Regions from separate parts of the Streptomyces sp. NPDC057474 genome, predicted to be linked through region 2. Evidence: riboswitches for the same ligand, from Rfam matches in the RefSeq annotation. Region 2 holds a riboswitch; the other holds the start of a gene.
The links. A riboswitch is a leader RNA that binds a small molecule or an ion and turns the genes downstream of it on or off. The one in region 2 is predicted to bind glycine.
Positions count from the first base shown of each region.

Region 1: linked by a shared signal. The riboswitch ahead of gcvT (glycine cleavage system aminomethyltransferase GcvT) and the one ahead of gcvP (aminomethyl-transferring glycine dehydrogenase) in region 2 are both predicted to bind glycine.

Region 1 covers NZ_JBHVDX010000158.1:4,303-16,053, forward strand. The annotation lists gene ACFU53_RS33030 (ABC transporter ATP-binding protein) at 1-884, opposite strand, end outside; gene ACFU53_RS33035 (ABC transporter permease) at 881-1,888, opposite strand; gene ACFU53_RS33040 (ABC transporter substrate-binding protein) at 1,958-3,697, opposite strand; gene ACFU53_RS33045 (ABC transporter permease) at 3,787-4,785, opposite strand; gene ACFU53_RS33050 (enhanced serine sensitivity protein SseB C-terminal domain-containing protein) at 5,156-5,947, opposite strand; gene ACFU53_RS33055 (enhanced serine sensitivity protein SseB) at 6,128-6,904, opposite strand; gene ACFU53_RS33060 (AAA family ATPase) at 7,081-7,749, opposite strand; glycine riboswitch at 7,968-8,066, shown strand; gene gcvT (glycine cleavage system aminomethyltransferase GcvT) at 8,227-9,369, shown strand; gene gcvH (glycine cleavage system protein GcvH) at 9,544-9,921, shown strand; gene glyA (serine hydroxymethyltransferase) at 9,940-11,205, shown strand; gene ACFU53_RS33080 (L-serine ammonia-lyase) at 11,317-11,751, shown strand, end outside.
Region 2 covers NZ_JBHVDX010000165.1:6,974-18,724, forward strand. The annotation lists gene ACFU53_RS33825 (hypothetical protein) at 532-1,116, shown strand; gene ACFU53_RS33830 (DUF5999 family protein) at 1,512-1,718, shown strand; gene gcvP (aminomethyl-transferring glycine dehydrogenase) at 1,835-4,720, opposite strand; glycine riboswitch at 4,893-4,989, opposite strand; gene ACFU53_RS33840 (PRC-barrel domain-containing protein) at 5,114-5,482, shown strand; gene ACFU53_RS33845 (DNA polymerase IV) at 5,851-7,203, opposite strand; gene ACFU53_RS33850 (MerR family transcriptional regulator) at 7,339-7,869, opposite strand; gene ACFU53_RS33855 (bifunctional nuclease family protein) at 8,449-8,922, opposite strand; gene ACFU53_RS33860 (MerR family transcriptional regulator) at 9,007-9,762, opposite strand; gene ACFU53_RS33865 (FHA domain-containing protein) at 9,806-10,777, opposite strand; gene ACFU53_RS33870 (DUF881 domain-containing protein) at 10,839-11,714, opposite strand; gene ACFU53_RS33875 (small basic family protein) at 11,720-11,751, opposite strand, start outside.

The DNA.
Region 1 (11,751 bases), on a different contig from region 2:
GGGATGAGCCGGTCGGTCTGGGCGCGGTCGAGGCGCGGCATCGAGCCGAGCAGGCCCCAGGTGTAGGGGTGCTGCGGCTCGTAGAAGATGTCGTCGACCGGGCCGCGTTCCACGCAGCGGCCGCCGTACATCACGAGGATGTCGTCGGCGATCTCGGCGACCACCCCGAGGTCGTGCGTGATGATGATGACCGCGGAGCCGAACTCCTTCTGCAGGTCCCGGATGAGGTCCAGGATCTGCGCCTGGACGGTGACGTCCAGGGCGGTCGTGGGCTCGTCGGCGATCAGCAGTTCGGGGTTGTTGACCAGGGCCATGGCGATCATGGCGCGCTGGCGCATACCGCCGGAGAACTCGTGCGGGTAGCCGTCGACCCGCTTGTCGGGCTCCGGGATACCGACGCGGTCGAGGAGTTCGATGGCTCGCTTTCGGGCGACCTTCTTGCTGACGTCGTGGTGGACGCGGTACGCCTCGACGATCTGGCTGCCGACCTTGTAGTACGGGTGCATCGCGGACAGCGGGTCCTGGAAGATCATCGCCATGTCGCGGCCGCGCAGCCGGCGCACCTCGTCGGGGCTCGCCCCGACGAGTTCCTTGCCGTCCAGCCAGATCTCGCCCGACATCTGTACGTTCTTGCCGCGAGCCCCGAGCCGGTGCAGGCCCATGATCGCCAGCGAGGTCACCGACTTGCCGGAGCCGGACTCGCCCACGATGCCGAGGGTCTTGCCCTTCTCCAGCTGGAAGGAGAGGCCGTCGACGGACTTGACGAGGCCGTCGTCGGTGGGGAAGTGCACCTTGAGGTCGCGCACTTCGAGGAACGCCTGGGGGGCGTCCCCGGCGCGTGCGGGCTCGCCGACGGCGGCCCCGGTCTTGGACAGTTCGGTCACGAGAGCCTCACCCGCGGGTCGATCGTGGCGTACAACAGGTCCACCACAAGGTTCATGAAGACGACGAAGAACGCCGCGAGCAGGGTCACCCCGAGGATCGGGGGCAGGTCGTTGGCGCTGATCGACTGGACCGCGTACTCGCCGATGCCGTGCAGGGAGAACACGGTCTCGGTGATGAGGGCGCCGCCGAGGAGCAGGCCGACGTCCATGCCGAAGACCGTCACCAGCGGGGTCAGCGCGGCCCGCAGACCGTGCTTCACGACCACCTTGCGCTCGCGCAGGCCCTTGGCCCGCGCGGTGCGGATGTAGTCCTCGTTCATCGTCTCCAGCATGCCCGAGCGGGTGAGGCGGGCGTAGATGGCCGAGTAGAGGAGCGCCAGCGAGCACCACGGCAGGAACAGGGTGTTGGCCCACTGCGAGGGGTTCTCGGTGAAGGGGACGTACGTCCTGCCGAAGATCTCCAGTTGGTAGCTGAAGAGCAGCAGGGCCAGCTGTCCGGTGAAGAACATGGGCAGGGAGACACCCGCGAGTGCCACGCCCATGGCGGCCCGGTCGAAGAACGAGCCGGGCTTCAGGGCCGAGATGACACCGGCCGTGATACCGCCCAGCAGCCACAGTACGGCGGCGCCGGAGGCGAGCGAGATGGTCACCGGCAGCCGGCTGGTGAGCTGCGGCCAGACCTCCAGGTGGTCCTTGAAGGAGTAGCCGAAGCAGGGGGCGTCACAGCGGACCGTGGTGGGGCCCAGGTCGTACGTGGCACCGGAGACAATGCCCTTGATGAAGTTCCAGTACTGCTCGTAGACCGGCTGGTCCAGGCCGAGGTTCCGCTTGACCGCCGCGATGTCCGCGGGCGAGGGGTTCTTGCCGATGTACTGCTGTGCCAGCTGGTCGGCGGTCTGTCCGGCGAGCTTCGGCAGGATGAAGAAGATGCCGAAGGTGACCGCGGTGACGACGAGCAGCAGGATCACCGCCGCGATCGTCCGGCGGATGATGTACGAGATCACGAGGACCGGCGCCGGCGCCCGCGGGTGTGTTCTCCCGCGGGCGCCAATGCCTTCACCTGCCTTCCGGGGCTACTTCTTTTCCGTGGTACCGACGTTGAGGTAGTCGTACTGACCGCTGAAGGCCGAGGACGACACCAGGTTGGTGGCGTACGGCGAGCGGTACAGCAGGACCTTGAAGTAGGTCAGCGGCACGATGGCGGCCTGCTCCATGACCTTCTTGTCGACCTCGGTGTACGCGGCGGTGCGGGCGGCCTCGTCGGTGTTGCCGATCGCGTCGTCGAGCAGCTTGTTGACCGCGGGGTCGTCCAGCTCGGACAGGTTGGTGTTGCCGGACTGGCCGATGGCCTTGCCGTGCACGATCTGCTGCAGGAAGCCGTAGCCGGTGGGCCAGTCGGCACCCCACTGCATCATGATGAGGCCGATGTTGTTCTTCTTGTTGAACGCCGGCACGCCCGCGTAGTCGGAGAAGTACTTGCCCGACGGGTACTGCTTGATGTCGGCCTCGATGCCGACCTTCTTCAGCGCCTCGACGATCGCGGTGGCCGCGTCGACCTCGCCCTGACGGTCGGTGCGGGCGGAGATGGAGGTCTTGAAGCCGCCCTCCTTGCCGCAGGCCTTCAGGTGCTCCTTGGCCTTGGCGACGTCACCCTTGTTGTCCGGGGTGGCGTACGTGTCGGCCTTCTCGTAGCCCGAGACGTCGGTGGGCAGGACGGTGGAGGCGATGTCACCGCGGATCGGGCCGCCCATGGCGGTCTGCACGGCGGTCTTGTCGATCGCGTACTGCACGGCCTTGCGGCACTCGACGTTGTCGAACGGCGCCACCTTGGTGTTGATCGCCGTGTAGACGAGACGGCCGCCGAGCGCGTTGTCGGTGTTGGCCTCCTGGTCCTTGTCCTTGAGGACCTGGGCCTGGGTCTGGGCGTCGACACCGGTGCCCTGGATGTCGATCATGGTGTCGCCGGACATGACGTCCTTGTCGATGGTGGCCTTGTTGACCTTCAGGTTCACCACGATCTTGTCCGGGTACTGCTTGCGCAGCGGGTCCGTCTTGGCGTCCCACTCCGGGTTGCGGACGAGGACGATCTGCTTGCCCTCCTCGTACTTCTCGAACTTGTACGAGCCGGTGGAGACGACCTTCTTGGTGTAGTCGATACCGGTGTCCTTGGCCTTCGGCACCGGAGCCGTCTGCGGCATGCTCGCCAGGTAGTCGAAGTCGGCGAAGGCCTTGTTGAGCTTGAAGACGACGGTGTTGTCGTCCGGCGTCTCGATGGACGCGATGCCCGCCTCGTTCTTGTCCTTGTACGGGCCCTTGTACTTGTCCCCGCCGTCCAGCAGCTGCTGGAAGTAGTTGGGGCCGGAGGAGAGCACGTCACGGGCGAAGTTCGAGCGCTCCACGGCGTACTTGACGTCCTTGGAGGTGACCGCGGTGCCGTCCTCGTACTTGACGCCCTGGCGGATCTTGTACGTCCAGGTCTTGCCGCCGTCGCTGGGCGTGCCCGCGCTCTCGGCCAGGTCCGGGACGAGCTCGTTGCCCGCCTCGCCCGCGCCGGGCTTGAACGTCATCAGCGGACGCGCGTAGAGGCGGCTGAAGTTGAAGCCGTACGCGTAGTACATGTTGCCCGGGTCGAGCGACTCGGGGGCGTCGGAGCTGGCGTAGGTGACCGTGCCGCCCTTCGCCGTGGACTCGTTGACGACACCCTTGGTCGCGGCGTTGGCGCCGGCGCCCTTGGGGGTGTCCGTACCGTCTTCCGCCTTGCTGCAGGCGGACAGGAGCAGGCCGGCGCTGCTCACAACCGCGACAGCGGCCATTGCTGACCTTCGCATGATGGTCGGTTTCCCCTTCGTAGTTGGACAGTTGCGTGGGACTTCGGGCCACAACCGGGCCGCGGTCGCAGACGTCAGCGGCTGCGGGGGTCGAGGGCGTCCCGGAGGCCGTCACCGAGGAGGTTGAAGGCCAGCACCGTGATGAAGATCGCGAGGCCGGGAACGATCATGTACTGCGGGTCGACCTCGAAGAAGTCGACCGCCTGGTTGAGCATTCCGCCCCAGGAGGCCTGCGGCGGCTGGATCCCGACGCCGAGGAAGCTGAGCGACGCCTCGAAGATGATGTTCGTCGGGATGAGCAGGGTCGAGTAGACGATGATCGGCGCGACGAGGTTGGGCAGCAGCTCCTTGAAGAGGACGTACGGGCCACCGGCCCCCATCCCCCGCGAGGCGTCGATGAACTCCCGCTCGCGCAGCGCCAGGGTCTGACCGCGCACGATGCGCCCCATGTACGGCCAGTTGAAGAAACCGATGACGAAGATGAGCACCGAGATGTGCAGGGGCAGTCCTTCGAGGCCGAAGGCGCCGCCCTGGAGCGTCGCGGAGATGGCGATGGCGAAGAGCAGCAGCGGGAACGCCAGGAAGGTGTCCATCAGCCGGCTCACGATCGTGTCGACGCGGCCGCCGTAGTAGCCGGCGACCAGGCCGAGCACCACTCCGATGGCGTTGGACAGGATCGTCGCGCCGAACGCCACGACCAGGGAGACCCAGGAGCCCTCCAGGATGCGGGCGAGGATGTCACGGCCGAACTTGGGCTCGACACCGAGGGGGTGGTCCCAGCTCATCCCGCCGAAGTCGCCCTTGGGCAGTGAGGTGTTGGGGTCGATCAGATCCTGGTTGAAGGCGTTGGGGTCGAGCCCCAGCATCGACTGCAGCGGCCGGGAGAGGGCCGCGATCAGGATCAGCAGGACGACCACGACTCCGCCGGCGACCGCCACCTTGTCGCGCTTGAAGCGGGTCCAGGCGATCTGGCCGAGCGAACGGCCCTCGATCTTCTTGGCCTCGACACCTTCCAGCACGGCTTCGGGCTGCGCCTCGGCCTGCGATCCGGTCGTCTCTATGGGTGCGGTCATCGTCCCTCGTGCTTGCCCGTGCCGGTGGTTGCCGACTGTGCCTGGCGGCCGCCCGGGTCTGCGGTGCGGTCCGTCACCACTGCTGCTCTCTTGCTCTGTGACTACTGCTTGGTACGAGAGGGAGGCGCGGCACCGAACTTCGCCGTATGAACAGCGTGTTCGCCCGATCCCCCCATCGCTCTGGGGGAGTCTTCAACGGTCGCGCGATCAGGCACCAGACCCGGCGGCGAATGTATGCGCAACCGTGATGTGGCCAGCGGCGTTCCGCTATCCGGACGTGACGCTCTGTTGAGCGGTGGGTGCGGCGGTCATAGGTGACCCAGGTCATAAAACACGGGGGACAAGGCAGCCCTGCACGGGGCGTGAGCGCTCAGTAGCCGCCCGGGTATCCGTACCCGCCCGCCGCCGGAGCCTGCGCCGGGGCCGCGTGGGCCTCGCGGTCGTAGAAGGGGCGGGCTCCGGCGCGGAGCCACATGGCGACCGGGTCGTACTCGTCCGACATCGCGACCGTGGAGACGGGCAGGCCGTCCGGGACCGCCCCGATGGACTGCTGCATCATCGCGCGCACCGAGTCGACGGCGGGCGGCGAGGTGTCGTACACGTCGAGGCCGATGGCCAGATACGGCGCGCCGAGCGCGGGCTGCACCCAGGCGCGGCGCAGCGAGCGCACGGCGGGGGTGCGGTGGGCGTTCTGCGTGAGCAGGGCGTAGAACTGCGGGATCTCGATGGCCGGCTCGGACAGCCGGAGCGGGCCCGCGGGCTGCCGCTCCAGGCCCGTGGCGATCCGGCGCAGATCCAGCCAGGGGATGCCGACGCCGCCGCCCGGCGCGTGCGGGTTGAGCCAGAGGCCGTAGTGGTCGGGGTAGAGCGTGCGGGCCACGTCGAGGCCGTCGACCACCTCGTAACTGCGGTTCCAGCCACTGGCGGAGAGCTCCTGGGCGGAGGTGACGCACGGGGCGTAGTTGAACCCGTCGACCTCCATGTTCCCGTACTGCGCGTCCGGGGAACCGGCCTGGCCGTGCCAGAGCAGCATCCAGACCTGGCCGGAGGACGGGGCGGCGAGGGCACGCAGCAGCGCCTCGTAGGCGTCGTAACGCCCGGGCGTCACCTGGCGCAGCATGTGCTCGACCTGCCCGGTGGCGATGCGGCTGCTCGCGCTCACGTGGGCCGCCCTTCGGTGTTGGACCTTGGTTATAGGAACCAGCTTAGGTGGTGTGCGGGTTGAGCCGGTCAGGGCTCGGGGGTTGTTGTGCGTTGCGGGGTGCGGGTGCGTTGTGGCTGGTCGCGTCCACGCGGCGGAGCCGCATGGGGATACAGCCCCGCGCCCCTCACTGGGCGCCGGTCAGTACCCCTGCCGATAGAAGGGCCGTACCTTTTCGCGGAGCCAGTCGCCCACCGGGTCCTGGGCCACGTCCAGGAAGACCATGTTGACCGGCCAGGGGACGGGGGTCTTGGTCAGGGCGCGGCCGAGGGCGGCCAGGGGGAGGGCGCGGTCGGCCTCCCAGGGGCCCAGTTCGACGCCGATGAACATGACGGGGTCGGCGGTCTCGATCGAGGCGAGGCAGCGGCGGGCGGAGAGAACCACTCCGGATCCGGCGAACTCGGCCGAGGCGGCCGCGAGGAAGTCCACGGGGTCGTCCTGCCAGTCCGGCTCGAACAGCCGTACGCGGGCGCCGTTCGCCGATCCGTCCAGCGGGGTCCGCCCGGCCCGGCACAGCTCGGCCACGGCGGGCGGCGGCAACGGGATGCCCACGACACCGTCCGGGTTCAGGGCGAGGCCGATCTGCGGGGGCAGGCCGCGCGCGAACTCGACGGCCGGGGCGATCGTGTACGACATGTGGTTGCCGACGACCTGGCGGAACTGCTCCTCGGAGCTGAAGACCGGCACGTACGCCTGGCCGTCGAACTGCATCGTGGGCAGATCGAGCTGACCGCTCTGCGGACCGCCGCCCTCCGGCAGCGGCACCCACACGAAGCTGCGGGCCAGCACCTCCACGATCCGCGCCCCGGCCTGGGGCACCCCGAGGGACGCGGACAGCACCTCCTCCAGCTCGTTGCCGGGCCACCCGCCGTGCCCATGGGGATGCGCCTGTGCCGGAAAGTCCGCCGGGAAGTCCATCTGCTGCCTACCGCTTTGCTCCGTGATGCTGTTGTCCCTGCACCTTAGTGCCACCGGGGCGATTCAAGGGGCGCGGGGCAGCATCGATATGCGGCTCCGCCGCGTGGGCGCGATCGGCCACGGCGGACCCACGGCCCGCAACGCACCGCACCGCACCCCCGAACTCTCCCGCGATCTCACCCCATGAAGTCGATCCGCTTCAAGACATCCGCCGCGGCCCGGTCCATCAGCACCGCCGCCCCGCACCCCTCCGGCAGCCGCCCTTCCTCCACCGCCCGCAGCAACCGGGTCATGGCACCCCGGTGCCGCGCGAACGCGTACCGCGACACTCCCCGCCCCCGCTCCCGCTGCCCGTCCCGCGCCTCACCGGGAGTGACGTCGAGCAACAGCAGATGCAGGGTGCCGCCCCGCCTCCTGGCCTCGCGCGCGAGCCAGCTTCGCACCCACGCCTGCGCCCCGCAGTCGTGCACGACGACGCCCTCCCCGGAGCGCAGCGCCCGCCGCAGCCCCGCGTAGTGGGCGAGGCGCACGAAGGGCCGGTAGGCCGCGTACGGCAGGTGGCTGCCGAAGCGCGCGTCGAAGCGGTCGCGGGTGTCCTGGGAGTCGATCCGGACGCCGGGCACGGCCCGGCGCATCAGCGTCGACTTGCCGCTGCCGGGGAGCCCGGTGACCACCACCAGGTCGTCGGGCCCGAAGGACAGCCCGTGGGGGCTCCGCCCGGCACGCTCCCTGAGGTCGCGGACGACCGCCCTCGGGAACGGGCCGCACGCCTCACCGGCCGGTGCGACGGGCTGCTTGGGCATCGCGATGCCCGACGTCGTCGCGTACGCCGTGGTCCTGTTCACCGTGATCGTCCTCCCCAGGGGTATGGAAGTCCCATCCCCACAGATTGTAAAGAGAAGGTAATGCCCGATCCCTCCTGATTCAGTCCTCGTATTGCCACAAGGGTGCTACGGACCGCTGTGTCTGCCTGTGCTCCGTCGTCCCCCACCCGTGAAAGGTCCCCCTGCCGCGCCGCGTCGATGCGTGCAATGATGTGCGCGCCAACTGCATACCGGCCGCTTGAATCCGCGCGGGAGAGCTCCCAGCAGTCGTTCACTGGGGCGCCGAAGGAGCAAGTCCCTCCCTTGAATCTCTCAGGCCCAGATACCGCGCGGGCGAGGCACATCTGAAAAGCGGGCCGCATCTCTCTTCCGCAGGGGGCGGCTCCACCCACGGTGCAAGTCACGACCACCGATACGTACGGTCGTGGTGAACCTCTCAGGTTCCGATGACAGATGGGGAGGAACGACCTCGCCCGTCATGCCCTGGGAGCAGAACCGATGAGCAGTAGCCCCATCGCTGGATCGCGCCGTACCGCGCTCGATGCCCTGCATCGCTCGCTCGGTGCGACGATGACCGACTTCGCAGGCTGGGACATGCCCCTGCGCTACGGCTCCGAGCGCGACGAGCACACCGCCGTCCGTACGAAGGCCGGCCTCTTCGACCTCTCCCACATGGGCGAGATCACCGTCTCCGGCCCGCAGGCCGCCGCGCTGCTGGACCACGCACTCGTCGGCCACATCGGCGGTATCAAGCCCGGCCGCGCCCGCTACACCATGATCTGCCGTGCGGACGGCGGCATCCTCGACGACCTGATCGTCTACCGGCTCGCCGAGACCGAGGCCGGATCCCCGACGTACATGGTCGTCGCGAACGCCTCCAACGCCCAGGTGGTGCTGGACGCGCTCGTCGAGCGTTCCGCCGGGTTCGACGCCGAGGTGCGGGACGACCGGGACGCGTACGCGCTGCTCGCCGTGCAGGGCCCCGAGTCACCCGGGATCCTGGCCTCCCTCACCGACGCCGACCTCGACGGTCTGAAGTACTACGCGGGTCTGCCCGGCACGGTCGCCGGGGTCCCGGCGCTGATCGCGCGCACCGGGTACACCGGTGAGGACGGCTTCGAGCTGTTCGTGGAGCCGGAGCACGCCGTCGAGCTGTGGCAGGCGCTGACCAAGGCGGGCGAGGGCGTCGGCCTGGTGCCCTGCGGGCTGTCCTGCCGGGACACGCTGCGTCTGGAAGCGGGGATGCCGCTGTACGGGCACGAGCTGTCCACCGCCCTGACGCCCTTCGACGCCGGGCTCGGGCGGGTCGTGAAGTTCGAGAAGGAGGGCGACTTCGTCGGGCGTACGGCGCTGGCGGCGGCCGCCGAGCGGGCTGCCTCGACTCCTCCGCGCGTCCTCGTCGGGCTGGTCGCCGAGGGCCGCCGGGTGCCGCGCGCCGGATACCCGGTCGTCGCCGACGGCAAGGTGATCGGCGAGGTCACCTCCGGCGCGCCCTCCCCCACCCTGGGCAGGCCGATCGCCATGGCGTACGTCGACGCCGCGCACTCCGCGCCGGGCACCGCCGGTGTGGGCGTGGACATCCGGGGCAGCCACGAGCCGTACGAGGTCGTGGCGCTGCCGTTCTACAAGCGCCAGAAGTGACACCTTCGTAGTCGTTCGTTCGAGTCGGCCATTCTCAGTCGTTCGTCCGTCGTCGTTCAGAAGCGGCACCCGTGCGGACCCCGAGAGTGACACTGGGCACGTCCGCGCTGCTCAACAGCGGTTTCAGCAGTCCCCCATTCATCACCACTCCCCGCGTACAGGAGAATTCAGGTCATGAGCAACCCCCAGCAGCTGCGTTACAGCAAGGAGCACGAGTGGCTGTCGGGCGCCGAGGACGGCGTCTCGACGGTCGGCATCACGGAGTTCGCGGCGAACGCGCTCGGCGATGTCGTCTACGCCCAGCTTCCCGAGGTGGGCTCCACGGTGGCCGCGGGCGAGACCTGCGGCGAACTGGAGTCCACGAAGTCGGTCAGCGACCTGTACTCGCCGGTCTCCGGTGAGGTCACCGAGATCAACGAGGACGTCGTCAACGACCCGTCGCTGGTGAACACCGCCCCGTTCGAGGGCGGCTGGCTGTTCAAGGTACGTGTCGCGGAGGAGCCGGACGATCTGCTCTCCGCCGACGAGTACGTCGCCCACACCGCCGGCTGAGAAGACGAGGTCGTACGCATGTCGCTTCTGAACACGCCCCTGCACGAGCTGGACCCGGAGATCGCGGCCGCCGTCGACGCCGAGCTGCACCGCCAGCAGTCCACCCTGGAGATGATCGCCTCGGAGAACTTCGCTCCGGCCGCGGTCATGGAGGCCCAGGGCTCGGTGATGACCAACAAGTACGCCGAGGGCTACCCCGGCCGCCGCTACTACGGCGGCTGCGAGCACGTCGACGTGGCCGAGCAGATCGCGATCGACCGGCTGAAGGACCTGTTCGGCGCCGAGTACGCCAACGTCCAGCCCCACTCCGGCGCCTCCGCCAACCAGGCCGCGCTCTTCGCGCTGGCCCAGCCCGGCGACACCATCCTCGGCCTGGACCTCGCCCACGGCGGCCACCTCACCCACGGCATGCGCCTGAACTTCTCCGGCAAGCAGTTCGACGTGGTCGCCTACCACGTCGACACCGCCACCGGTCTGGTCGACATGGCCGAACTGGAGCGCCTGGCGAAGGAGCACCGGCCCAAGGTGATCATCGCGGGCTGGTCGGCGTACCCGCGTCAGCTGGACTTCGCCGAGTTCCGCCGGATCGCGGACGAGGTCGGCGCGTACCTGTGGGTGGACATGGCGCACTTCGCGGGCCTGGTCGCGGCCGGGCTGCACCCCAACCCGGTCGAGCACGCGGACGTGGTCACCTCCACCACCCACAAGACCCTCGGCGGTCCGCGCGGCGGCATCATCCTCGCCAAGAAGGACTTCGCGAAGAAGCTCAACTCCTCCGTGTTCCCGGGCTTCCAGGGCGGACCGCTGGAGCACGTCATCGCGGCGAAGGCGGTGTCGTTCAAGGTCGCCGCGAGCGAGGAGTTCAAGGAGCGTCAGCGCCGTACGGTCGAGGGCGCGCGGATCCTCGCCGAGCGGCTGACGGCCCCGGACGCCCGTGAGGCCGGCGTCGACGTCCTGTCCGGCGGCACCGACGTGCACCTGATCCTGGTCGACCTGCGCGCCTCCGACCTGGACGGGCAGCAGGCCGAGGACCGTCTCCACGAGGTCGGCATCACGGTCAACCGCAACGCCGTCCCCAACGACCCCCGCCCGCCGATGGTCACCTCCGGTCTGCGCATCGGCACCCCCGCCCTCGCCACCCGCGGCTTCACCGCCGAGGACTTCACCGAGGTCGCCGACGTCATCGCCGAGGCGCTGAAGCCGTCGTACGACGCCGAAGCCCTCAAGACCCGGGTCAGGGCCCTCGCGGACAAGCACCCGCTGTATCCGGGGCTGGGGAAGTAACCCGGGCGTCATCGGTACGTAGTCCCGCTATTGCGGGGCACCGCGCACACTGGGGGAGTGAGCGCGGTGCCCCACCCCCTGCACAGCCCTTCCCCGTTCTGAGGAGTCACCGTGGCCATCTCGGTCTTCGACCTGTTCTCGATCGGCATCGGCCCGTCCAGCTCCCACACGGTCGGCCCGATGCGTGCCGCCCGGATGTTCGCCCGGCGGCTGCGCAACGAGGAACTGCTCGCGGGCGTCGCCTCGGTACGCGTCGAGCTGTACGGCTCCCTGGGCGCGACCGGCCACGGCCACGGCACCCCCAAGGCCGTGCTCCTGGGCCTGGAGGGCGCCTCACCGCGCACGGTGGACGTCGGGTCGGCCGACGACCGGGTGGAGGCGATCAAGGAGTCGGGCCGCATCCGCCTGCTCGACGACCACGAGATCCCCTTCGACTTCGGCAAGAACCTGGTCCTGCACCGCCGCAAGGCGCTGCCGTACCACGCCAACGGCATGACCATCTGGGCGTACGACGCGGGCGGCGCCGAACTCCTGTCGAAGACGTAC
Region 2 (11,751 bases):
GGCCACTGCTGTCCCGGGTCCACGGTTGATGATGCCCAGGCAGAGCCATCGATAACGTCCCACGCGGGACCTGCACACGCTAGGCTGAGCGCGGTCACCTCCGACCTTATTCACTCGGCGTGCTTCTGGCACATTCAGCGGGCAAGTATGAACACGCGCTTTCTGTCCGGCGCTTTCGTGAAAAGCGCCGACGAGAACCGGCCGTCCACTACGCGACGGTAATCCGAGGTCACCGACGCGCCCCCCGCAGGAAAACGGGTTGATGCCCATGTCCCGGCGACCGGATACCGCCTTGCTCTTCATATCCGGAACGGCTAGACGAAACCTCGTGTGAACACGTGTCGTATAAACTCCGCAAACGAGGCTGAGAGCCGGCACTCGCGGTCCTCGGTCCTGCCGTCAGCCACGCGCGGCGGACCCTACCCACGCACCGGACCCCGTGCACCCGTCTCTCCGATACCCGAGAGCTGACAGCGCCGTCCGCCCCCGCCCTCGCGCCACCGTGCCTGTCGAATTGAGAGGCGACCCACCATGCCGCTGCATGTCCCCCCGGCTCCCGCGCCCGCCCTGCGCACCGTCCTCACGGCACTCGGTTCCCCCACCGCCGTCCACGAGGCGCGAACCCCCTCCCTGAAGAACGCCCAGGGCCCCGCCACACCCGAACTCCCGCTGCCCGTCCACGTACTCGACCGGATCACCCCCGAGGGCACGGGCATCGCCCGGCTCACCGGATGGCGGTTCCTGATCCGCTGCGGCGACCGCGCCGTGGCCGCCGCCGAGACCCGGCTGACCCCCGACGGCTGGGCGTTCTCGCACTTCTTCGAGGGCCCGTACATCACCTCGACCGAGCGCGCCCTGCGCCAGGCCGACGTCATGCAGCAGCCCTACCAGCCACGCCTGTTGTCGGTGCCCGAGCTGTACATGCTCATGCTCTGGCTGCACGCCGACCCCACCGCCGACGGCGCCACCGGCCACCCGGCACCGAGCGACCTGCTGGTCCCGCTGGCGCCCGCACCGCCCGGCATCGCGGCCCACCGACCACACCGGGTCACCGATCTCCTCCCGGTCTTGACCACCCGGCTGACAGCCGCCCCACTCCTGGGATCACCTGCCTGAAACCCGGGCCGCCTCGTCATTCGTACCGCTCGCGCCCCGCTGCCGATATCCCGGTAGCGGGGCGCTTGTTCCCGCTATCAAGAATTTCCGCTCTTCCGGGCGCCAATACGCTCGTACGAGCTATTCACATGTCTTTCGTCACCGGACTAGCCCCATCCGACCACTGTGAATCACCCGAAGGGACAGTGCGGTTGGGATGAACCGTCCGCACGGCTGATGCGTCATCAACCTGTGAGAAGCGGTGCTGCGAAATCCCTGCGGATTGACGCCCGTGGGGCAACACTGGGACCGGACCGATTTACCAACGGGGGGCGGTCATGAACGGGGCTTCAAGCCGCGGGACAGACAAAACAGCCATCTCAGACCACACGACACAGCGAAAGATCCCAACAACCATGTGCCAGCACCAGCCACTGTGCCCGACCGCCGAATCCGCCGACCGGGAAGGCGCCCGACACGTGGCGCACCACCCGGAGCAGGGATGGAGCCTGCTCTGCAACGGCGTTCTGCTCTTCGAGGACACCGGTGAGCTTCTGCCGGACGGCCAGATCATCGCCCCGCACCGCCCGATGGGCACCGACACGGTGATGACAGCCGCCTGAGCCGCACTCACGTGCACCCAGGGCGAGCGTCCCCGCACAGGACGTCCGCCCGGACAGAAGTGGGGCCGGCCGGAGAAGCACTCTCCGAACCGGCCCCGACGCGTATCCGCAGGTGACTACTCTTCGTAAGCGTCCAGCGGCGGGCAGGAACAGACCAGGTTCCGGTCCCCGAAGGCCTGGTCGATCCGGCGCACCGGCGGCCAGTACTTGTCGGCGGGCGAGACCCCGGCCGGGAAGACCGCCTCCCCGCGCGTGTAGGCGTGCTCCCACGTCCCGCCGAGCGCGGCCGCGGTGTGCGGCGCGTTCCGCAGTGGGTTGTCATCCGCGGGCCACTCGCCCGAGCCGACCTTCTCGATCTCCGCGCGGATCGCGATCATCGCCTCGCAGAACCGGTCCAGCTCACCGAGGTCCTCCGACTCGGTCGGCTCGATCATCAGCGTCCCTGCCACCGGGAACGACATCGTCGGCGCGTGGAAGCCGTAGTCGATCAGCCGCTTGGCAATGTCGTCGACGCTCACCCCGGTCGACTTGGCCAGCGGCCGCAGGTCGATGATGCACTCGTGCGCCACAAGCCCGCCCGGGCCGGTGTAGAGCACCGGGTAGTGCGGCTCCAGCCGCTTGGCGATGTAGTTGGCGCTGAGCACCGCCACCTGCGTGGCCCGCTTCAGCCCCTCACCGCCCATGAGCCGGACGTAAGCCCACGAGATCGGCAGGATGCCTGCCGAACCCCACGGCGCCGCCGAGATCGGTCCCACGCCGGTCTCCGGGCCGGCCGCCGGCTGCAACGGGTGGTTCGGCAGATACGGCGCCAGGTGCTCGCGCACCGCCACCGGCCCGACGCCCGGCCCCCCGCCGCCGTGCGGGATGCAGAACGTCTTGTGCAGGTTCAGGTGCGAGACGTCACCGCCGAAGTGGCCCGGCTTGGCGAGACCCACCAGCGCGTTGAGGTTGGCGCCGTCGACGTACACCTGGCCGCCCGCATCGTGCACCTGCGCGCAGATGTCGGCCACATGCTCCTCGAACACCCCGTGCGTCGACGGATACGTGATCATCAACACGGACAGCTCGTCGCGGTACTGCTCGATCTTCGTCCGCAGGTCCTCGACGTCGATCTCACCGTCCTCGGCGGTCTTCACGACGACGACCTTCATACCGGCCATGACGGCGCTCGCCGCGTTGGTGCCGTGCGCGGAGGACGGGATGAGGCACACGGTCCGCTGCTCGTCACCGTTGCCCCGGTGGTATCCGCGTACGGCCAGCAGCCCGGCCAGCTCACCCTGCGAGCCCGCGTTGGGCTGCAGCGACACCTTGTCGTAGCCGGTGGCCTCCGCCAGCCGCTCCTCCAGCTCACGGATGAGCGTGAGATACCCCTGCGTCTGCGCGGCGGGCGCGAACGGATGCAGCTGCCCGAACTCCGGCCACGTCACCGGCTCCATCTCGGTGGTCGCGTTGAGCTTCATCGTGCAGGAGCCCAGCGGGATCATGCCCCGGTCCAGCGCGTAGTCCCGGTCGGCGAGCCGGCGCAGGTAGCGCAGCATTGCGGTCTCGGAGCGGTAATCGTGGAACACCGGGTGCGTGAGGTAGTCGTCCGACCGCAGCAGCACCTCCGGCAGCCTGTCCGCAACGGCGGCGTCGAGGGCCTCTACGTCCCCCTCCACCCCGAACGCGGTCCATACGGCGCCCAGCTGCGCCCGCGTCGTGGTCTCGTCGCAGGACATCGACACCAGGTCGGCGTCCACGGCGTGCAGGTTCACGCCATGTTCCCGCGCGGCCGCCACGACCTCGCCGGCCCGCCCCGGCACCCGCACGGTGAGCGTGTCGAAGTACGCCCCGTGCACGACCTCGATCCCACCGGCCGCGAGCCCCGCGGCGAGCACAGTGGCGTACCGGTGCGTACGCCGGGCGACGGTCCGCAGCCCCTCCGGCCCGTGGTACACGGCGTACATACCGGCCATCACGGCGAGCAGCACCTGCGCCGTGCAGATGTTGCTGGTCGCCTTCTCCCGGCGGATGTGCTGCTCCCGCGTCTGCAGGGCGAGCCGGTACGCCTTGTGCCCGTCCGCGTCCACGGAAACCCCGACGAGCCGCCCGGGCAGGCTGCGCGCGAACTTCTCCCGCACAGCCATGTAACCCGCGTGCGGCCCGCCGAAGCCCATCGGCACACCGAACCGCTGCGTCGTCCCCACCGCGATGTCGGCGCCCAACTCACCGGGCGAGACCAACAGCGTCAAAGCCAGCAGATCGGCGGCGACGGTGACGAGCGCGCCGAGCTCGTGCGCCTGCTCGATGACCGGCTTCAGATCCCGTACGGCACCGGAGGCGCCCGGGTACTGGAGCAGCACCCCGTTGATTTCACGCCCGGCGATGTCGGCCGGAATCCCGTCACTGAGATCGGCGACGACGACCTCGACCCCGGTCGGCTCGGCCCGGGTCTCGATCACGGCGGTCGTCTGCGGCAGCGCGTCCGCATCGACGAGGAAAAGTCCCTTCTTGTTCTTCCCCATGCGCCGGGACAACGCCATGGCCTCGGCGGCGGCGGTGCCCTCGTCGAGCAAGGAGGCCCCGGAGGTGGGCAGACCGGTCAGTTCGGCCACCATGGTCTGAAAATTGAGCAGCGCCTCGAGCCGACCCTGGGAAATCTCGGGCTGATACGGCGTATAGGCGGTGTACCAGGCCGGATTCTCCATGACGTTCCGCAGAATCACGGGCGGCGTGAATGTCCCGTAGTACCCGAGCCCGATCATCGAGCCGAGCACCTGGTTGCGGTCCGCGAGGGAACGCAGCTCGGCGAGCACCTCGGCCTCGGTACGCGCGCCAGGAAGGTCCAGCGCCTCGGCGTTCTTGATCACATCCGGGACCGCGGCGGCCGTCAGCTCGTCGAGCGAGCCGTACCCGACGTGCGCGAGCATCTTGGCCCGGGCCTCGACATCTGGTCCGATATGGCGCCGCTCGAAGGGGATTCCCTGTTCGAGCTCGGAGAGCGGAATGCGATGGGCGGTCATTGCGGAGGCCTCCTGGTCTGACGCGACCTTCGAGGGGCACCACGGCACGGGTGCCCCGACGGCCTCCCCCTCTGTCATCTCGACCTGAGAGCTTCACCGGTCCAGGTACGAACCGGCTTTCACCGTCGGTGAGAGCGGAAGCCGTGACACCCGCCCTGCTTTCCAGAGTGACCTCGTCCGTGCGGTACGTGGGCCTGAGAGATTCTGGGGAGGATTTGCTCCTTCGGCGCCTCCGGATGGTGTCCGGAGGACTCTCCCGCACGGGGTCAGCAGCCGTTGCCAGCGTATCAGCGCGGTGCACGCACGAGTCTTCGAGTGGCCACCTTCCCCGATGTGCCCTTTCGTAGTGGTGAGGGATGATTCGCGACACCTCTGCGACCACCTGGAGGGCCCGTGCAGACCGACATCGATCCGCGCAACCTGATCGGCCGCAAGGCGTTCGACCGCAAGGGCAGCAAGATCGGCACCGTGGACGAGGTCTACCTCGACGACGCGACCGGCATCCCCGAGTGGGCCGCCATACGCATGGGCCTCTTCGGCCGCGACGCCTTCGTCCCCCTGGAGCCCAGCGAACTCGTCGAGGGCTCCCTCCGCGTCCCCTTCGACCGCGCCCTCATCAAAGACGCCCCCGACTTCGGCGTAGGCCGCCACCTCTCCCCCGAACAAGAACTCCAGCTCTACCACCACTACAGCCTCGACATAGCCCCGCCCCCACCCATGGACCACGACTTCGGAAACGTGGCGGGCCAGGAAGACGCCTAGCGAAGCGCCCTCCCAACCTCGCTCACCCCAGGCCCCACACCCGCACGCCTTCCGACGCCACTCCCCCTCACCTCGTGCATCTTCGTGCGCTGTTCCCCTTCAGCCCCGCAGCTTCTGGCGCTGTTCCCCTTCACCCGCACGCCTTCCGCGCCGCTGCCCCGGCCCTGCCCTGCCCTGCCCTGCCCCCGCAGCTTCTGGCGCTCCTCGCCCTCACCCCCGCGGCAATCTCGTGCCGCACCCCTCACCCCGCCTCACCCCGCTCGTCTCTCGTGCGCCCCTTTGTCCCACGCACTTTCTCGCGCCGGCCCCTTGATCCGCCGCAACGGCGCTCAACCACAACGGGGCAGTCCGGCGGTCCCCCACCAGCCTCATCCCCGCACCCCACCCGACACCAGCGGCAACGGCTCCGCCGGTTCCAGCCCCGGATCGTCCGTTCTGAAGGTCCGCACCCGCCCGGGCTCCACGTCATCCGGCGTCTCGAACCGCACGGTCACCCGCCCCAGCCCACTCCCCTGCACCCACCCGTGCCCGTACTCGGTATGCCGCACGTCATGCCCGGCCCTCCACAGCCGCTCCCCACCCGCACTCTCCTCGACCACAGGCTCCTCCGCAGCGGAACCAGACTCCTCCTCCGCAAGGTCCGGCTCCCCCGCCGCCTGCGCGAACAAGTCCTCCTGCGTGTAATCGGCGAGCCCACTCACGCCCACCCCCAGCAACCGCACCCCACCCGTCGTGTCCACGGCCTCCAGCAACCGCGCCGCGGCCTCCCGCACCACCGCCGGGTCGTCCGTGGGCCCCCGCAACGTCTCGGACCGGGTCAACGTCGAAAAGTCGTACCGCCGCACCTTCAACACGATCGTCCGCCCCGACAGCCCGGCCCCCCGCAACCTCCGCACACACCGATCCGCGAGCCGCTGCACCTCCATCCGAACCCGCACCCGGTCATGGATGTCCACGTCGTACGTGTCCTCCACCGACACCGACTTCGTGTCCCGCTCAGCCACCACCGCCCGGTCGTCCCGCGCCAGCGCCATCGCGTACAGCCCGTGCCCATGGGCCTTCCCCAGCAGCCGTACGACCTCGTCCTCCCCGGCCTCCACGATCTCCTCGACCGTGATGATCCCGGCCCGCCGCAGATGGTCCCCGGTCGCCGGGCCCACCCCCGGCAGGATCCGCACGGACATCGGCCCCAGCAACGCCCGCTCGGTCCCTGGCTCGATCAGCACCAGCCCGTCCGGCTTGGCCTGCTCGGAGGCGATCTTCGCGAGCATCTTGCAGGCCGCGAGCCCCACGGATCCCGTCAGCGCGGTCACCGCCCGTATGTCCGCACGCAACCGCACCCCCGCCAGCCGCGCCGACTCCTCGTCCCAGGCCGCGCCCCCGGCCTCCAGGTCCACGAACGCCTCGTCCAGGCTCAACGGCTCCACCAGCGGCGACAGATCACGCAACATCGCCATGACCTGCTCACTGATCGCCCGGTAGAACGTGAAGCGCGGCGTGAGGTACGCGGCGTTGGGCGCGAGTCGACGCGCCTGCGCCATCGGCATCGCAGAGTGGACCCCGAAGACCCGCGCCTCGTACGAGGCGGTCGCGACCACCCCGCGCGGCCCGAGCCCGCCCACGACAACGGCTTTCCCGCGCAGACTCGGCTTGGATGCCTGCTCCGCCGAGGCGTAGAAGGCATCCATGTCGAGATGCAGGATCGTGGGCACGGTTCTCACATCTCCGATGCTGCCCTACGCCACTGACAATGCCCCGGCCGACCTGCGCCACAGGCCACGGCATACGCCGTGCACGACTGGCTCCACAAGCCAGGCCGCGCCCCGAACCGCCTGGGGCGAACAGCGCCGACGCCCTCAGACCGCCCGGTTGCGCCGCCGCGCGAGCTCGTCCGCCGGATTGTGGGCCACGAGCGTCTCCCCCGTGTCGACCCGCTCCCCGTGCAGCTGCGAGAGAGCGCTTTCCACATCACGCCAGACCACCCCTACGGCGATCCCGAATACCCCCTGGCCGCCCTGGAGCAGTGCGTGGACCTCGTCGGGCGATGTGCATTCGTAGACCGTCGCCCCGTCACTCATCAGCGTCATCCGCTCCAGATCGCTGAAGCCCCGCTCCCGCAGGTGCTGGACGGCGGTGCGGATGTTCTGCAGTGACACTCCCGTGTCGAGGAACCGTTTCACGATCTTCAGGACGACGACGTCCCGGAAGCTGTAGAGCCGCTGCGTCCCCGACCCCTGGGCGGACCGCACACTCGGCTCCACGAGACCGGTACGGGCCCAGTAGTCGAGCTGTCGATAGGTGATGCCTGCGGCCGCACACGCGGTGGGACCGCGGTAGCCGACCTTCTCGTGCGGCTCGGACGCCGCCTCCGCGCTGTTCCCCTGCACAGCCGTGGGCCGCTGCGGGACGTGACCGGCCGCGCTGCCGTGAAGCGGGTACGGGCCGCCGTCCCCCAGCCTGCGTCCGGGGGCACCCCCAGCCGTACCGTCGCCGCTGCTTCTCACGCCGACCTCCGTCCTTGACCTGCCTTATCGACGGTAGGCAGCCGCCAGGGGTGCGTCAACGACCACCGCACTCGCCACGCCGAGTGATAATCACCCTGAGAGTGGTTTCCCGTGCCCTCCCGCGGGGAAAGGCTAGCCGAATGCCCGGCGGCGGAGCTGCCTACCAGCGCACTGACACGTGGCATGTGCCGAACCCCCGGCTGACACCCCCACCGATTGGGCCCGCGCTCACGGCGCCGCTGCCCCGACCACTCCGGCCGGCCATACCGGCCGCGGACCTGCCCACCCTTCGCTTCGATGCCCCGCAGGTGGCGCTCGCGGCCCGTCTCATCCACCACAACGGCCCTGGGCCACCACGCCCCGGCGGTCCACGACGCCTTGAGCCCCGAACCCGCACACCTGCCACCGGTGACGACCGGCGGCGTCAAGGCCCCACGGCCCTGTACGACCGCCCGCCCGACCTCACTGGCTGTTCGTTCCGAAGTCCTCGGGCGAGATCTGGTCGAGGAACTCGCGGAACTTCTCCACCTCGTCCTCCTGCTCGTCCGGGATCGCGATGCCGGCGTCGTCGAGCACCCCGTCACTGCCGAAGATCGGCGTCCCGGTGCGCAGCGCCAGCGCTATGGCATCGGACGGCCGGGCACTCACCTCGACCCCACTGGCGAACACCAGCTCCGCGTAGAAGACGCCCTCACGCAGGTCGGTGATGCGCACTTCCGTGAGCTCCTGGCCGACGGCCTCCAGCACGTCCTTGAACAGGTCGTGGGTCAGCGGTCGCGCGGGGGCCATGCCCTGCTGGGCGAAAGCGATCGCCGTCGCCTCCCCCGGACCGATCCAGATGGGGAGGTAACGGTCGCCTCCCACTTCGCGCAGGAGCACGATCGGTTGGTTGGAGGGCATTTCGACCCGGACACCTACGACATCGAGCTCGTTCACACAGCAACCCTAGGCCGTGCTCGGGATGTTTGGGTAGTCGGGCACAGATCGGCCGACCGATCCGCCACAGGCGAACACCGCGCCTCAGCGGAGCCGTACACCCAGCGCGCTCTGCACGAGCGCGGCATGCAGCTTGACCGTGAGCCCCGCCAGCTCCCTCGTGCGGTCCTCTGCATGCGCCCTGGTCTGCGGGTTACGGTGCCGACGCAGGGGCGCCACGACCTGATCGACGAGCCCCGCCTCACGGTCCGCCGCGGCCCGCATCACCCTCAGATGCCGGGGCTCGATACCGAACCGCCCCAGTTCCACCACAAGCGTGGCGACGGTGAGGGCCTCGGCGTCGAACGACCCGTCCGGCAGCGAGGCCACCAGCCCGTACGACTCCCACTCGGTCAGCTGCTCCTCTTCGATCCCGGCGCCGGCGACGAGCTCGCCGCGCCCGATCCGGGCGGCCGTCGGCTCCTCGGGCTCCCCGAAGAGCTCGCTCAGGCGCTCCACGTCACCGACGTCTCGCTGGCGCCCCACGGACGGCAGCCGTACGTCCTCGCCGCGCTCCAGGGCCTCCAGATACTCACGGATCACCTTGAGCGGCAGATAGTGGTCCCGCTGCATCCTGAGGACGTGTCCAAGGCGCTCGACGTCCTCGGCACTGAACTTGCGATACCCCGAGGGGGTTCGCTGCGGCTCGATGAGCCCCTCCGACTCCAGGAAACGGATTTTGGAGATCGTTACTTCGGGGAACTCCTCGCGCAAGGCGTTCAGCACCGTGCCGATGCTCATCAGGCCACTGTCCGCGGCGGCGGTGCCGTGGTCGGCACCACCGCTCGTTGTTCGAAGCATGGACCTTCCCTGGGGATCCCCCCGGACGCAGTCCGGGGGAGGGTCAGTAGCCCCGCTGGCTCGCGTAGAAGACCAGCCGGTACTTGCCGATCTGCACCTCGTCACCGTTGTGCAGGGCGACCTGGTCGATCCGCTCACGATTGACGTACGTGCCGTTCAGGCTGCCGACGTCGGCGACTGTGAACGAGCCGTCCTGACCTCGGCGGAACTCCACGTGGCGGCGCGACACGGTCACGTCGTCCAGGAAGATGTCGCTCTGCGGGTGACGGCCCGACGTGGTCAGATCGCCGTCCAGCAGGAACCGGCTGCCCGCGTTCGGGCCGCGGCGCACGACCAGGAGCGCCGAGCCGAGCGGCAGCGCGTCTACGGCGGCCTGGGCCTCGGGGGAGAGCGCCGGCAGCTGGGTCTGGCCGGTGACCTCGGAGTCGTAGGCCTCGAGGCCGGAGATGGAGATCGTGGAGGTCGTCTCGGACGGACGCTCGGCGGCCGCGCCGGCCCGCAGCGGAGCACCGCAGTTCGAGCAGAAGCGGCTGTTCTCCGCGTTGCGGTTACCGCACCTCGTACACACCAGGGCCGACATCGACGGATCCTCCTGCCGCGGCTGCCCCGCCGGGGCATTGGACGCATACGGGTCGGTGGCAAACCCTCCACCCGTACCTGAGGTTGACGGTTCCCCGAAACCTATGCGGCCCGACTGGGCAGGGTCAACAGACGGCGCGCCCTGACCTCCGGAAATGTCACCTCCCGGACCAGCGACCTGGTCCCGGAACAGAGGGCGCTCACCGCCCTGGTCCTCCGCTTCCGATGGCTGCGCGCGATGGCGGGAGGTCGCGTTGTCGCTGCCCTCTCGCGCGCTCTTGCCGAACAACTTCGCAAACAACTTCACGGGCGATTCCCCTTGACCGAAACAGACCCGCCCGTGGGGCAGGACGAACCCTGACTGAACACACCGGCCGACCCGGACAACCTCACAACGTCCGTATCCACCAGACAGTTTCCACCACGCACCACCCATTCGGTGCGCCGACCCCCCGCAACCTCATGCCCTGGCCGGACGGGCCCCATGCACCTGCGGTTCACTGGGAGGACGACCGAGCGTAGTCAGGCCGCTTCGCCGCTCGCAAGGCGTCCACGACGATCTTGTCCGCCCGCTGCACGGTCACGGTGGCCTGCTCCTTCTCCAGTGTCTGCACCACGCCTCCGGGGATGTTCAGCGCGGGCTCGAGGTCCTGCGGGTTGCCGATGGCCTTGAAACGAAAGGGCTGGGTGATCTTGTTCCCGTCGACGCTGATTCCCTCGCCGGAATCGGTCAGATAGGTGCTGGCGACGACCCGCACGCCGTTCACCTGGATCGCCTCCGCGCCGGCCGCTCGCAGCTCCTGGATCGCGTCGAGCAACATGTCCGCCTCGACCGTTCCCTTCGTGTCGTTGATCGTCAGTGTGATGCCGGGTCCCTGCGCCGCCACCGTGCCCGCCAGAATGCCGAGTTGCCGCTCCTTCTCGACCGTCTGCTTGCGTGCCTCCTCGGCCTGGTCCGAGCTGTTCTCCAACTCGGTGCGCTGGCCTTCGAGACCCTGCTTCTCCTCCTCCAGACGCTGAGTACGGTCATCCAGTTCATCGAGGATGCGTACGAGATCTTCCTGGCGTGCCCCGCGCAGCGCGCTGTCGTCGTTGTTGGAGGCCACCTGGATGGCCAGACCGAAGCCGAGGCCGAACAGCAGGAGAGCCACGATGAGTTGGGCCCGGGTGAAGCGCGGCGGCCACAGCCCCTGAGCCAGCCGCTGCCGCCCGGTCAGCCTGTTCCTCTCCTTCTGCGGAGCCTCTACGGGCTCCTCGGCGGCCGTGGAGGGCGCTTCTTGGGGGAGTTCCCGGCGCAGCCGGGTCGTCGGTGTGTCGTCCTCTCCCCCGCCCGGAGTCGGCTTCGGCCTCGGCGTCTCGTCCCGCTCGCTCATCGGCCTCACGCCCGGAACACGTGCCGACGGATCGCCG